Regions from separate parts of the Kitasatospora hibisci genome, predicted to be linked through region 1. Evidence: riboswitches for the same ligand, from Rfam matches in the RefSeq annotation. Region 1 holds a riboswitch; the other holds the start of a gene.
What was found. A riboswitch is a leader RNA that binds a small molecule or an ion and turns the genes downstream of it on or off. The one in region 1 is predicted to bind cyclic di-AMP.
Positions count from the first base shown of each region.

Region 1 (7,460 bases):
GCCGGACGTCGGCCTGGCGGGAGCTGGTGAGGTGGACGTGGGCGCGCCCCTCCGCGGAGCCCTCGACCCGGACGCTTCGGGTCAGGTTGAGCACCTCGGCGCCGACCGTGACGCCCCCGCCGAGGGCGACCCGGGGGTGGGCGTACCGCAGCGGGGCCTCCAGGGTGACGGTGGATCCGCTGACGGAGCGCACGACGGCGAGGTCGTAGCGGGCGGAGAAGCCGTCCTCGTCCGGCGGACCGGTCGGGGTGACGGCCAGTTCGTCACCGGCCCGCCAACCCGCGGGCGGGGCGGCAAGGCTGACGGTGGTGGCACCGGCCCGCAGCTCGCCGGCCGCGCGCACCCAGGCGGTCTTGGCGGCTCCGTCCAGCCGCAGGTAGCCGGCCCCGGTGACCCAGAGGCCGACGTCGGTGTCGACCACCTTCATGCCGTCGCCCTGGAAGCGCTTCTCGTCGACGGAGGGGAAGCGCAGGGTGTGCACGGCGGTGTCGCCGGGGGCGAGGGCGAGGGTTCCGCGGACCTCGACGTTGCCGGCCGAGCTGAGGGTGACACCGCGGTCGGCGGCGAAGGTGAGCGAGCCGCCGGGCTCGACCAGCAGGGAGCCGACGGCGGCGTCGGTGTCGAGCAGCACCCGGTCGGTGATCCGGACGGCACTCTGCGGTCCGGGCACCCGGCCGCCCCAGCCGGCCGGGTCGGACCAACGGCGGCCGCCCTGGTCGGGCTCGGGGGCGGCGCCCTCGGCGCCGTCGCCGGGCGCGGGCGGTACGCCGGGGCCGCGGTCCGGGCCGCCGCGGTCCGGGCCGCCGTGTTCCGTGCCGCCGTCGCCGCCGGTGTCGGCCAGGCTGGTGGCGGTGCTACCCGGGGCGGACCCGGTCGAGCCGGTCGAGCCGGTCAGCGAGCGACGCAGGGCCTCCTCGCCGCCGATCGCGGCGAACACCGTGCCGACGGCGAGCCAGCGCAGCATTGTGCGACGGCTTACGGGAGTTCGGGGTCGTTCGGGTGGGATGTCCGGTCTGCGATGCTTTGCCCTGCGATGCGCTCCGCGGGCTCCGTCGGCCGGCGATCCGCCGCCCCGCTCCTCGTCCATGGCCATCGCTGCGTAGCCCTCCCCCCAGACGGCTGCGTCGGTCCCGACGTTCTGAAGCATAGGCAGTTGCGGCGTCCCGTACGGGCGTTGCCGGAAATCGGTCATTTCTGATCATGGTGGACACGTCGCGAGCAGGCGGTCCGCAAACCGTGACGGGCATCACACATGTTTGCGGTTTGAACTTGAGTCTGCTTAACGTGCTCCCCGTTCGTGGCCACACGGACCCAGCCCGTCCGCAACGCCGAGTCCTGCCGTCGGGTGTGCTGGCAGCGCAGAAACGCACCACGGCAGGAGCGGGGGAACCACAGGTAGGTCGCCCCGGGCCGGTCCGCGTACCGGTCCAGGGCTAGGGGTGAAGCCGCGTCCACAGCGCGGCCGGGCAACTCCAGCCCGAATCCGACAGCTCACCTCGCAGGCGTGGGAGAGGACCGCATCTTCATGCTGCCCACCAACGGCACCCGCCTGTCCGGCCGTACCCGCCGCGCCATCGCCGCGCTCGGAGTCGCGGGCATCGGCCTCACCATCCCCTGCCTGACCACCACCTCCGCCTCCGCCGCCTCGGTCGCGACCTGGGACAAGGTCGCCCAGTGCGAGAGCAGCGGCAACTGGAGCATCAACACGGGCAACGGCTTCTACGGCGGCCTGCAGTTCACCAACAGCACCTGGGCCGAGTTCGGCGGCACGGCCTTCGCCGCCCGCGCCGACCTGGCCACGAAGGACCAGCAGATCGCGATCGCCGAGAAGGTGCTCGCGGTCCAGGGCCCGGGCGCCTGGCCGGTCTGCTCCGTCCAGGCCGGTCTGACCAAGGGCGGCACCCCCGCCGCGGTCGACACCTCCACCGCCGCCAAGCCCGCCGCGCAGACCCCGGCCCCGGCCGCCAAGCCGGCCGCCCAGGCCCCCGCCGCCAAGCCCGCCGCCCCGAAGGCCGAGACCCCGGCCGCCGCCGACGCCACCAAGACCTGGAGCCAGAACCGCTCCGACTGGTCGCAGAAGTGGCAGGAGAAGGACGGCGACTACACCGTGGTCACCGGCGACTGGCTGTCCGCCATCGCCGACGAGCACCACGTCCAGGGCGGCTGGGAGCGGCTGTACGAGCTCAACCGCGACACCCTGACCGAGGGCCCGAACCACATCTACCCGGGCCAGCACCTGAGCCTCGGCGAGCACGCCCGGACCCAGGCCTCGGACGAGTCCGGCAAGGGCTTCGACTGGTTCAACCGCTCCTCCGGCCAGGCCGCGGGCACCACCGCCGCCAAGCCGGCCGCGCAGACCGCCACCCAGGCCTCCCAGACCCAGGCCCAGGCACCGGCCGAGGCCGCCACCGGCAGCATGGCCGCCGCGGTCTCCTTCGCCCTGTCGAAGGTCGGCCAGGCCTACGTCTACGGCGGCACCGGGAACGGCGGCTGGGACTGCTCCGGCCTGACCCAGGCCGCGCTGCGCGCCGCGGGCGTCTCCGTCCCGCGCGTCGCCGCCGACCAGGCCGCCGCCAGCACCCACGTGTCGCTGGACGCCCTCAAGCCGGGCGACCTGCTGTTCTGGTCCAACAACGGCCAGGACTCCGGCGTCTACCACGTCGCGCTCTACATCGGTGACGGCAAGTACGTCGAGGCCGCCAACCCGAGCGCGGGCGTGCGGACCCAGACCGTCGCCAACTGGGCCCCGGACTTCGCCGGCCGGGTCTGACCCACCGCACACGCCGCAGCCCCCGGGGGAGAGAGACCGCTCCTCCCCGGGGGCATCGGCCTGCGCGCCGCCGGCCGGACCCGGCCCGCGAGCACCCGGCCCGGCGACGGCCCGGCGACGGGCTCGGCACCGGGCCCGCCCGGTCATGGTCAAACCGGGCCGCACCGGGCATGCTGCTGCTCTGCGCACCCGAGGAGGAGTCCCCATGGCCCAGGTCACCGTCACGCTCGACGCCAATCTCGCGATCGACGCGATGATGCTCTCCGGCACCAAGAACCCGCAGGACGCCGTCGAGCTGATCCTCCGCGACTACCTCGCGCGGGGCCGGCGCACCGAGACCCGGACCGGCGAGGCCACCGACGGACACCGCCTGGAGGAGGGCCGTCCCGCGGCCCAGGAGGGCTGAACGGCGAACGGCCGGGGTCCGGGGAGCGGTGTGCTCCCCGGGCCCCGGCCGTTCCCGCCCGGACGCGGCGTCCGGGCGTGCCGTCTCAGCGGGCGCAGGCGCCCGTGGAGCCGCGCATCACGAGCTCCGGCTGGAACATGAACTCGCCGCGCTGGGCGGCGTTCCCGCCGACCTCCTCCAGCAGCGCGTCGACGGCCGCGGTGGCCATCGCCTCCACCGGCTGCCGGATCGTGGTCAGCGGCGGCTCGGTGAACGCTATGAGCGGCGAGTCGTCGAAGCCGACCACCGAGACGTCCTGGGGGACGCTCAGCCCGCGCTGGCGCACCGCGCGGATCGCGCCGAGCGCCATCATGTCGCTGCCGCAGACGATCGCCGTGCAGCCCTTGTCCAGCAGCGCGCCGGCCGCGGCGTGCCCGCCCTCCACGCTGAACAGCGTGTGGTGGACGAGGCCCTGGGCCTCCTCCTCGGTCCGCCCGAGCACCTCGCGCATGGCCGCGGTGAAGCCCTCGATCTTGCGCAGCACCGGCACGTACCGGCGCTGGCCGACGGCCAGACCGATCCGCTCGTGGCCGAGTTCGGCCAGGTGCTGGACGGCCATCCACATCGCGGAGCGGTCGTCCGGCGAGATGAACGGGGCGTCGATCTTCTCGCTGAAGCCGTTGATCAGCACGAAGGGCACCTGCCGGCCGATGAGCCGGGCGTACCGGTCGTGGTCAGCGGTGGTGTCGGCGTGCAGGCCCGAGACGAAGACGATGCCCGACACCCCCCGGTCGACCAGCATCTCCACCAGTTCGTCCTCGGTGGACCCGCCCGGCGTCTGGGTGCAGAGCACCGGCGTGTAGCCGTGCCGGCTCAGCACCTGCTCGATCACCTGGGCCAGCGCGGGGAAGATCGGGTTGCTCAGCTCTGGGGTGATCAACCCGATCAGACCCGCGCTGCGCTGGCGCAGCCGGGTCGGCCGCTCGTACCCGAGCACGTCGAGCGCCGCCAGCACGGTCTGCCGCGTGGCGGCCGAGACGTTCGCCTTGCCGTTGAGCACGCGGGAGACGGTGGCTTCACTGACCCCCGCCTGCGCCGCGATGTCTGAGAGTCGCGCCGTAGTCACGGTCCCAGAGCCTATTGCAACCACGTCAGACCGCCCACCAGTCGGTGCTGTCCGGAGCGAGCACCGTCTCGCCGCCGTCCACCAGGGCGTCCGCGGAGGAGAGCAGCAGGCGGCCGGGCGCCGGTATCCGGACGGGCTCGGCGGTGGTGTTCACGGTGCAGACGAAGGAGCCGCGGCGGAAGGCCAGCGTGCCGGCCGGGCTGTCCAGCCACTCGACGTCGGTGCCGGCGCCGAGGTCGGCCTGCTCGCGGCGGACGGCCAGCGCGCTGCGGTACAGCTCCAGGGTGGACGTCGGGTCGCCGGTCTGCGCCTCGACGCTGAGCTCGGCCCACTCGGCGGGCTGCGGCAGCCAGCTCGGGCCGCCGGCGGTCGGGCCGAAGCCGTACGGGGCCTCGGTGCCGGACCACGGGATCGGCACGCGGCAGCCGTCGCGGTAACCGTCCTGGCCGGCCTGGCGGAAGAACGACGGGTCCTGGCGGACCTCGTCCGGCAGGTCGGTGACGTCCGGCAGACCGAGCTCCTCGCCCTGGTAGAGGTAGGCCGAGCCGGGCAGCGCGAGCATCAGCAGGGTGGCGGCGCGGGCGCGGCGCAGGCCGAGCTCGCGGTCGCCGGGGGTGCGGATCTGGGTGCCGAGGCCGGGCTCGTTGGCGAACCGGGTGGCGTGCCGCGTGACGTCGTGGTTGGAGAGCACCCAGGTGGTGGGGGCGTCGACCGGGCGCATCGAGTCGAGCGAGAGGTCGATCACCTCCCGCAGCTCGGCCGCCGCCCAGGAGGTGCCCAGGTACTGGAAGTTGAAGGCCTGGTGCAGCTCGTCGGGGCGGACGTAGTTGGCGGTGCGCTGGACGGTCGGGGTCCACGCCTCGGCGACGCCGATCCGCTGGCCCGGGTACTCGTCCAGGATCTTCCGCCAGCTGCGGTAGATCTCGTGCACGCCGTCCTGGTCGAAGAACGGCATGATGTCGTTGCCGAGCAGCTTGAGCTGGTCGCCGCCGCCGATGTCGGGCAGGCCGGGGGCCTTGACCAGGCCGTGGGCGACGTCGATCCGGAAGCCGTCGACGCCCATGTCGAGCCAGAACCGCAGGATCGAGCGGAACTCGTCGGCGACGGCCTGGTTCTCCCAGTTGAAGTCGGGCTGCTCGGGGGCGAACAGGTGCAGGTACCAGTCGCCGGGGGTGCCGTCCGGGTTCTCCGAGCGGGTCCAGGCCGGGCCGCCGAAGATCGACTCCCAGTCGTTGGGCGGCAGTTCGCCGTTCTCGCCCTTGCCCGGACGGAAGTGGTAGCGGTCGCGCAGCGGGGACGCAGGACCCTCGCGCAGAGCACGCTGGAACCACTCGTGCTGGTCCGAGGAGTGGTTGGGGACGAGGTCGACGATGATCCGCAGACCCAGCGCGTGCGCGTCGCGGATCAGCGCGTCGGCGTCCAGCAGGGTGCCGAACATCGGGTCGACCGCGCGGTAGTCGGCGACGTCGTAGCCGGCGTCGGCCTGCGGGGAGGCGTAGAACGGGGAGAGCCAGACGGCGTCCACGCCGAGGTCGCGCAGGTAGGGCAGGCGGCTGCGGATGCCGGGCAGGTCGCCCATGCCGTCGCCGTTGGAGTCGGCGAAACTGCGCGGGTAGACCTGGTAGATGACCGCGTCCCGCCACCAGCCTCTGGACGCGCCGGCGCTGGCCTCGTGAGCGGTGGCGTCGGCGGCGGGCCGGGAGGTGTCGGCCAGGTTCTGGGTCATGGACGGTGTCCCTTGGGGATCAGAGGAGCGGGGAGCGGTCAGGACTTCGAGGCGCCGGCGGTCAGGCCGGTCACCAGGTGACGCTGCACCAGGTAGAAGAGGAGCGACGACGGGATCGCGATGAGCACCGCGGTCGCGGCCATCAGGTTCCACTGCGCGTCGTGCTCGCTGACGAAGGTCTGCAGGCCGACTGCGAGGGTGTACTTGTCGGAGCTCAGCATGAAGGTGGAGGCGAAGGCGACCTCGGCCCAGGCCGTCAGGAAGGAGTAGAAGGCGGCCACCGCCAGGCCCGGCCGGGCGAGCGGCAGCACGAGGCGCCAGAAGGTGCCGAACGGGGTGAGCCCGTCGACCCGGCCGGCCTCGTCGATCTCCACCGGGATGGTGTCGAAGTAGCCCTTCAGCAGCCAGGCGCAGTACGGCACGGTGGTGGTCGAGTAGACCAGGACCAGGCCCAGGTAGCTGTCCAGCAGGTCGAGCTCGGAGAGGATCGTGTACATCGGCACGATCAGCACCGCGATCGGGAACATCTGGGTGACCAGCAGCGACCACATCAGCGGCCGGTGGCCGGGGAAGCGCATCCGGGAGACGGCGTAGCCGGTGGAGGCGGCGATCAACACGCCGAACACGGTGGTGATGCCGGAGACCAGGAAGGCGTTGCCGAACCAGGTGAAGAAGTCGGTGTCGAACAGCACGGTGCTGTAGTTCGACAGCGTCATCTTGTCGAGGATGTCGCCCGGGTGGAGGTAGTCGGTCTTGTCCGGGCCGAAGGAGACGTAGACGATCCACGCCACCGGGAAGAGCGCGATCAGGCTCGCCAGGATCAGCGCGCCGTGCGAGAGCGCCCGGGCCAGCGGGCTCGCCTCGCCGCGGCGGCGGGCCCTGGCCGGCCGGGCGACGGGCGCCGCGGGGCGCGTGGTCAGGGGTGCGGGTCGGTCGGTGGTGGTGCTCATCGGGATTCCTGCCTTCGTGTCGCCGGGGTGGTCGGGATCAGCCGTTCGCCTGCTCGTTGCGGGCGAGCCAGCGCCGGTAGAAGGCGGTGAAGACGATCAGGATGGAGAGCAGGATGACGCCGTAGGCGGCGGACTGCGCGTAGTCGCGGGGCTGCTGGCCGAAGCCGAGGCGGTAGGCCCAGGTGACCAGCAGCTGGGCGTCGGGTGCGCCGTTGCCGCCGAACAGCAGGAAGATCACGGCGAACTGGTTGAAGGTCCAGATCACGCCGAGCAGGACGACGGTGGAGGAGACGGTGCGCAGCCCGGGCAGGGTGACGTGGCGGAACCGCTGCCAGGCGGTGGCGCCGTCCATCTCGGCGGCCTCGTAGAGCTCGGCCGGGATCGACTGCAGGCCGCCGAGCAGCGAGATCATCATGAACGGCACGCCGACCCAGGTGTTGACCAGCACGGCGGCGGCCTTCTGCGCCAGCGGGTCGTCCAGCCAGCCGGGCTCGGGCAGGTGC
Region 1 is NZ_CP171642.1:1,577,972-1,585,431, forward strand. It holds gene ACF9IK_RS06715 (hypothetical protein) at 1-964, opposite strand, end outside; cyclic di-AMP (ydaO/yuaA leader) riboswitch at 1,348-1,520, shown strand; gene ACF9IK_RS06720 (transglycosylase family protein) at 1,505-2,770, shown strand; gene ACF9IK_RS06725 (hypothetical protein) at 2,976-3,176, shown strand; gene ACF9IK_RS06730 (LacI family DNA-binding transcriptional regulator) at 3,262-4,281, opposite strand; gene ACF9IK_RS06735 (glycoside hydrolase family 13 protein) at 4,307-6,007, opposite strand; gene ACF9IK_RS06740 (sugar ABC transporter permease) at 6,046-6,957, opposite strand; gene ACF9IK_RS06745 (carbohydrate ABC transporter permease) at 6,995-7,460, opposite strand, start outside.

Region 2 (7,460 bases), 4.3 Mb from region 1:
GGCCCGGCACGAGGCCGGCTCGCCGAACGTGATCGGCGCCTACGCCATCGCCTCTGCCTGCCGGGCGCTCGCCGAGGCGGGCTGGGACGCGCTGGAGGCCCGCGAGCAGCAGCTGGTCGCCCGGCTCACGGCAGGCCTGGCCGGGATCCCGCAGGTGAAGGTGCTGAACCTGTTCGGCGCCGACTCCGCCCGGGTGGGCGTCCTCTCCTTCGTCGTCGAGGGCTGGAACAGCTCGCACTTCTCGGCCGCGCTCTCCGCCGAGTACGGCATCGGGGTGCGCGACGGCCTCTTCTGTGCGCACCCGCTGGTGCGCACGCTGCTCGGCGACGAGGACGTGGCACCGTCGGAGTGCGGTGCCCCCGAGCCGTCGCTGCCGGGTGAGCGGAGCCTGAACGCGATCCGGGTCAGCTTCGGCGCCGGTACCCCGGACGAGCACGTCGAGCGGTTCCTGGCCGCCGTCCGCGAGCTGGTCACGGACGGCGCGGCGTGGACCTACCGCAACGAGGGCGGCCGCTGCGTCGCGTCGGTGCAGGTCGACCGGGGCCGGCGCGCGGGCTGAGCCGGCCCTGAGCGGCACGGGCGGGGACTACTCGTCCAGGCCGAGCGCGAAGGCGGCCTCCAGGTCGTGCTGGGAGTACGTGCGGAAGGCGATCTGGGTCTCGGTGTGGGCCACGCCCGGGACCTTGTTCAGCCGGCCGGGGATGACCTCGGCCAGGTCGTCGTGGCGGCGCACCCGCACCATCGCCACCAGGTCGTAGCCGCCCGTGACCGAGTAGACCTCGCTGACGCCCTCGATGGCCGCGATCGCCTCGGCGATCTCCGGGATGCGGTCGACGCTGGTCTTGATCAGGACGATGGCGGTGATCACTGTTCCGGCTCCTTTGTGAGGTGCCGCCAGGGTATCGGGCGTCAGCCAGGGCGTCGCGGGAGACGGGTGGCGAGCGTGCAGGCGTAGAGGAAGCCGGCCGCGAAGCCGATCACGTGCACCAGGTAGGCCACCCTCCCCCAGTCCGGCGGTTGGGAGGTGCCCGCGGACCCGGCCGCGTTCACCGACCACCACTGGAGAACGAACCAGAGCCCGAGCACCACCCAGGCCGGGAACCGCAGCGGCAGGAAGAGCAGCAGCGGGACGAGCGTGGTGACCCGGGCCCGCGGGTTCAGCCGCAGGTAGGCGCCGAGCACGGCCGAGATCGCCCCCGAGGCACCGATCAGGACCCGGGTGGAGTCCGGCGCGTGCGCCTCGGCCAGCGCGAACCCGTACGTCGCCAGCGAGCCGGCCGCCAGGTAGAAGAGGGCGAACCGGGTCCGGCCGACCCGCTCCTCGACGGTGGGGCCGAAGACGTAGAGGAAGAGCAGGTTGCCCAGCAGGTGCAGCCAGCCGGCGTGCAGGAAGAGCGCGCTGAGCACCGAGAGCGCCGGGTGCTTGCCCGGCGTCGGGGCGGCCGGGCAGCCGGGCACCGGGTCGGGGGCCTGCGCCAGCTGTTCGGCGGTCAGCGGCCGGCCGGCCAGCAGTTCGGCGGGGACGGCTCCCCAGCGCTGCTCGTACCGCTGCTCGGCGCAGACCCGGGCCTGCCCGCGGCCGTACAGGGGGTTGATGCCGGCCGCCGGGCCGAGCAGGAAGACCAGGACGTTGAGTGCGATCAGGGCGTAACTGACGGCCGGGACCGCCGCGGCCGGGCGACCGCCCCGCGCACCGGTGTGGTCGAGGACCGGGATCGCCATGCGGCCAAGCATCCCTCCGCCGGGCACCGGTGACACCGGGCGTGCGGCAGGTGGGCTAACTGCGGAACGCCCTGACCGGTGGCCGCGGTGGTCGCCCCAGGCAATAGGCTTGGGGCGGGCATTCCCGCCTCCCGCCGCCGATGCCGGGGCTCCGGGGGGAGCGCCTGAGCCCATCCAGGGACCACCCGAGAGGATCCCCGATGACCGTCCCCGCTCTGACGCCCGAGACCCGTTGGCGCTGCACGCTCTGCGGCAACCTCACCCGCTTCGACGTGACCCGGTCGCTGCGGGTGACCGAGTTCCTCCACTTCGACCTCGCCGGCGAGTCCGAGGTGGAGGAGACCGAGGTGCACAACGAGACCGTCGAGTCGGTGCGCTGTCGCTGGTGCAACGCGGTGGACCAGGTCGAACTGGTGGCCCGCCCGGGCGCTGAGGACACGGCGCCGTCCGAGGGCGCCGAGCAGGGCTGATGCCGGACCGTGCGGTGGGCGGCAGGGCCGTCCGCCGCACGGGACAATGACAGGCGGAGCGCACGGAGCGTGACGACGGGGACGGCCGCGGTCGGCCGTACCCGCTGGACCAGGATCGGAGCCGAGGACGTGGTGGACGCAGCGAACGAGCCCGCGGGGCCGCAGGGGCGGCAGCCCGCTGTGGACGCGCAGGCGCCGGACGCGGCCGAGACCGCGGCCGCCCCGTCCGCAACCGCGGCCCCGGCCGGGCCGGCCGCCGGTGAGGAGCCCGGCGAGGAGCCGGCGGCAGGCCGCGCCGCCGAGCAGCTCGACCGGCCGCTGCCCGAGGGCGTGCGCCGCCGGGTGGTCGGCCTCGCCGCCGACGCGCTCGGCGGGCTGCCCCCGGGCGACCTGCCGCAGTCGCTGCGCCAGTACGCCAAGTTCACCCCGGCCCGGCGGGCCAAGTACGCGGCCACCGCGCTGGCCGCTGCGCTGGAGTCCGAGCCGGCCTTCCGGGTGCGGATAGCGGACCGGCTGCGGCTGGGCCAGCCCGACCTCGTCCGGGCCCTGGAGTCGGGCACCGTCCCCGCGGCCGCCGACCCGATGGACGTCGCCGCCGCGGCCTACCTGGTCCGTTCGGCGGGCTGGAGCCGGCTGGTGGCCGAGGCCGGTGAGGAGGCCGAACGCGCCGGCGCCGAGGGTGCGGCGGCGGAGGCGGCCCAGCTGGTGGAGAAGCTGCAGGCGGAGCTGGCCGAGCTGCGGGCCGCCGCCCGGGCCGACCTGGACCGGCACCGGGCCGAGTCGGACGACGTCCGCAAGGAGGGCGACTCGCTGCGGCGGAAGGTGCGGTCGCTGGAGAGCGACACCCGCCGGGCGCAGGCCGAGACCCGTCGGGTCTCGGCCGAACTGGAGGCGCTGAAGGCGCAGGCCGCCGCCGAGCGCAGCGCGGCCGAGAGCGAGGCGCGCCGGCTGCGGCACCGGATCTCCGAGCTGGAGACCACCGTGGAGCAGGGGCGCCGTTCGGCCCGCGAGGGGCGCAGCGTCGAGGACATGCGGCTGCGGCTGCTGCTGGACACCGTCCTGCAGTCGGCGCAGGGGCTGCAGCGGGAGCTTGCGCTGCCGGTCTCCCAGATCCGCCCGGCGGACCTGGTGGAGGCGGTGGTGCCGGGGTCGGCCTCGCCGCACGACGTGGCCCGGCGCGCCCTGGCCGAGGACGATCCGGCGCTGCTGGACCAGCTGCTGGCGATCCCGCAGGTGCACCTGGTGGTGGACGGCTACAACGTGACCAAGACCGGCTATCCGACGCTGCCCCTGGAGCAGCAGCGGATCCGGCTGCTGGGCGGTCTGGCGATGCTGGCACAGCGCACGCAGGCGGAGGTCACCTGCGTGTTCGACGGGCAGGACCTGGACGTACCGGTGATCATGGCGCCGCCGCGCGGCGTCCGGGTGCGCTTCAGCCGGACCGGGGAGACCGCGGACGAGCTGATCCGCCGCCTGGTGCGGGCCGAGCCGCAGGGCCGTCCGGTGGTGGTGGTCTCCACCGACCGGGAGGTCGCGGAGGGCGTGCGGAAGGCGGGCGCGCGCCCCGTCGCGTCGGTGCTGCTGCTGAATCGGCTGGCTCGGCCGTAGGCTTCCGCTGTGACCGGGCGGACGTACGTGACACCTGGTCGGCGCCCGGTTTGCCGGGGTGTGGCGATCTCGTGAAGTCATGGCGGGCGGCCGGAGTTCACGCCATCGGGGGAGTGGCGGAAAGCCTGGATCTTCACTAGGGTCTGGCGTCAAACCTATTTTCCGGATTCTCACTCGATCGGGTGAGTCCATTGGAAGAAGGAGCCGGTCCCTTGGCCTCCCACCGCCGTCCCAAGCAGCCGAGCCGCGCGCGGGTCTCCGTGCTCACCGCTGCCGCTGCGACCGCGGTCGCTCTCTCCGCCCAGGTCGCCGCCCACGCCGCGCCCAGCCCGTCGCCGAAGAAGGACGACGTGAAGGCGCAGATCGACCAGCTGCAGGAGGAGGCCGAGCAGGCCACCGAGAAGTACAACGGCGCCAAGGAGCGGGCCGACCAGCTCCGCAAGCAGGCCGACCAGCTGCAGGACCAGGTGGCTCGCGGCCAGGACGAGATGACCCAGCTTCAGGGTGGGCTGGCCGCGGTGGCCGGCGAGCAGTACCGCACCGGCGGCATCGACCCGTCGGTCCAGCTGATGCTCTCCTCCGACCCGTCCGGCTACCTGGACAAGGCCTCCAGCGTGCAGCAGGCCTCCTCCAGCCAGACCGAGGCGCTCAAGGGGCTGCAGGACCAGCAGCGCCGGCTGGACCAGCAGAAGGCCGAGGCCGCCGCCGTCCTCGCTTCGCTGGACAGCACGACCAAGGACCTCAACCAGGCCAAGACGGACGTCAACAAGAAGCTGAAGGAGGCCCAGGACCTCCTGAACTCGCTCAGCGCCGCCGAGCGGGCCTCCCTGCGCGCCGCGCAGCAGGCGGAGGACCGCGCCTCGCGCGGCGCCGAGCGCGCGGACCTCGGCAGCCTGCCGCAGGCGAGCGGCTACGCCGGCACGGCCGTCTCCATCGCCATGAGCAAGCAGGGCTCTCCGTACGTCTGGGGTGCCACCGGGCCGAGCACCTTCGACTGCTCGGGCCTGATGGTCTTCGCGTACGGCAAGGCCGGTGTCTCGCTGCCGCGCACCTCGCAGGCGCAGGGCAACGTCGGCACCCGGGTGCCCTCGCTCGCCGAGGCCCAGCCCGGGGACCTGATCATCTACCGCAGCGACCGCAGCCACGTCGGGATGTACATCGGCAACGGCATGGTCGTGCACGCGCCGCACACCGGTGACGTGGTGAAGGTGATGAAGGCCGACGCGATGCCGATCAACACCATCCGCCGGGTCTGACGGACCGACACGCCCCCGCGGGCGCCCCGGAGCGGACCTGTGATCCGCGCCACCCCGATTCCGGAGGGTGGCGCGGGTTTCTTCTGTTCCGATGACAAGCGATCAGCTCCGCGTACGGTGGCGATCACATCCGGTCATATTCACAAATGAATATGGATGATGTTCCGGCTTTTTTCTGACAAGGATTTGAACGGATCACGGTTCTGTTACTAGGGTCGGGCCTTGAACCACCGCACAGTCGATCACCCAGCCTGGGTGGCGGCGGAGGTTTACCGCCGAGTTCGCGAAGCAGCGGGACGGGCCGCAGGCCCGTCCGAGTGGGAGCCCAGTAGTCGGGGGCGCTGTGGAACGGAGCCGGGGAACCATGTTCCTCCGGGGTGAATCGGCGCCAGGTCGGCCGGTGGAACGGCCGATGAGGCGTCGTAGGGCCTTCTTCCGGCCCGAACCCGTCAGCTCACCCGGTAGGCGGACGTTGGAAGAAGGAGTCCGCCTTCGTGGCGTCCCATCGTCGTCCCAAGCCCGCCGGCCGCGCCCGTGTCTCGATCCTGACCGGTGTCGCCGCCGCGGCCGTCGCCCTCTCCGCGCAGTCCGGTGCCCACGCCGACCCGACGCCGACCAAGGACCAGGTCAAGGAGCAGGTCGACCAGCTCAACGAGCAGGCCGAGGTCGCGACCGAGAAGTACAACGGCGCCCAGGCCAAGCAGCAGGAGCTGCAGAAGCAGGTCGGCGAGCTGCAGGACAAGGTGGCCCGTCAGCAGGCCGCGGTCACCGAGGCCCAGGGCGGCCTCGCCGAGATCGCCGGTGAGCAGTACCGGACCGGCGGCATATCGTCGACCGTCCAGCTGATGCTCTCGTCCAGCCCCGACAACTTCCTCAACCAGGCCGGGGCGCTGACCCAGGCGAGCAGCACCCAGTCCGGCGTGCTGAAGGACCTCCAGGAGCAGCAGCGCAGGCTCGACCAGGACCGCAACGAGGCCCAGGCGAAGCTCGGCGAGCTGGAGACCACCACCCAGCAGCTGAAGGCCTCCAAGGAGGAGGTGCAGGCCAAGCTGGCCAAGGCCCAGGACCTGCTCAACACGCTGACCGAGCAGGAGCGCCGCGCGATCCGCGAGGCCGAGGAGAAGGCCGCCGCCGAGGCGAAGGCCCAGGCGGACGCCGCCGCGAAGGCCGCGAAGGCGAAGGCGGACTCCGAGCGCGCCTCCCGTGACACCAGCCGCACCGACCTGTCCGGTTCCGGCTCGGGTGCCGCGACCGCGACCCCCGCCCCGGCCCCCAAGCCGGTCGCCGCGGGCAGCTCGCGCGGTGCCGCGGCGCTCTCCATCGCCGCCGGAAAGGTCGGCAGCCCGTACGTCTACGGCGCCGCGGGCCCGAACTCCTTCGACTGCTCGGGCCTGATGGTCTGGGCGTTCAACCAGGCCGGCGTGTCGCTGCCGCGCACCTCGCAGGAGCAGGCCCACGCCGGCACCCGGGTCGGCTCGGACCTCTCCCAGGCCCAGCCCGGTGACCTGCTGATCTTCTACAGCGACGCCCACCACGTGGGGATCTACGCCGGCAACGGCCAGGTGCTCCACGCGCCCAAGCCGGGCGCCTCGGTGCGCTACGAGGCGGTCTCAAACATGCCGCTGGCCTCCGTCGTGCGCGTCTGATCCGCAGTCGGTTCCGACAGGCCCGGTCTCCCCAGGTGGGGAGGCCGGGCCTGCGGCTTTCCCGGCGGCTCGTCCTGATGTCCGATGAGGGGGCGAATATTCGGGTTGGGAGGGGTTTGGACTCGCTTGCCCGGACTCGCTAACGTCTGCCACCGGACTCCCGTAGAGAGCCGCCCACCCCGGCGCGGCCGCGGGGCCGGGCCGCAGGATCGGAGCCGCCGCCGCATGTCCGTGCACCGTCGTTCCCAGCTGTCGGGGGCACACGCCCTCGCCCGTGCGCTGGTGCTGACCGCCGCGGCCACCACCGTGCTCGGCATGGCGACGGGCGGCCCCGCCCAGGCCGCCCCGGGACCGGACGGGTCGGCCGACCGCAAGGAAGTCAAGGCCCGGGTGGAGCAGCTGTACGACGAGGCCGAGCAGGCCTCCGAGCGGTTCAACGCGGCGCAGGAGGCGCAGCAGCAGCTGCAGCACGAGGCCGGCACTCTCCAGCAACAGGTCGCCGTCGCCCAGGACGAGCTCAACCAGCTGCGCGGCGACCTCGCCACCGTGGCCGGCGCCGAGTACCGCGGCGGCGGACTGGCGCAGACCGTCCAGCTGATGCTCGCCACCGACCCCGAGGGGTACCTGGCCAAGGCCCGCACCCTCGACCAGGCCTCCGAGCGGCAGAGCGAGACGTTGCGCGAGGTGGTGGCCCGTCAGCGGCGGCTCGACCAGCGCCGCACCGAGGCCTCCGGCAAGCTCGCCGAGCTGGAGCAGAC
Region 2 is NZ_CP171642.1:5,918,289-5,925,748, forward strand. It holds gene ACF9IK_RS25915 (aminotransferase class V-fold PLP-dependent enzyme) at 1-559, shown strand, start outside; gene ACF9IK_RS25920 (Lrp/AsnC ligand binding domain-containing protein) at 587-868, opposite strand; gene ACF9IK_RS25925 (rhomboid family intramembrane serine protease) at 910-1,722, opposite strand; gene ACF9IK_RS25930 (hypothetical protein) at 1,923-2,192, shown strand; gene ACF9IK_RS25935 (NYN domain-containing protein) at 2,511-3,800, shown strand; gene ACF9IK_RS25940 (C40 family peptidase) at 4,013-5,056, shown strand; cyclic di-AMP (ydaO/yuaA leader) riboswitch at 5,386-5,540, shown strand; gene ACF9IK_RS25945 (C40 family peptidase) at 5,551-6,702, shown strand; gene ACF9IK_RS25950 (C40 family peptidase) at 6,928-7,460, shown strand, end outside.
Region 2: linked by a shared signal. The riboswitch ahead of ACF9IK_RS25945 (C40 family peptidase) and the one ahead of ACF9IK_RS06720 (transglycosylase family protein) in region 1 are both predicted to bind cyclic di-AMP.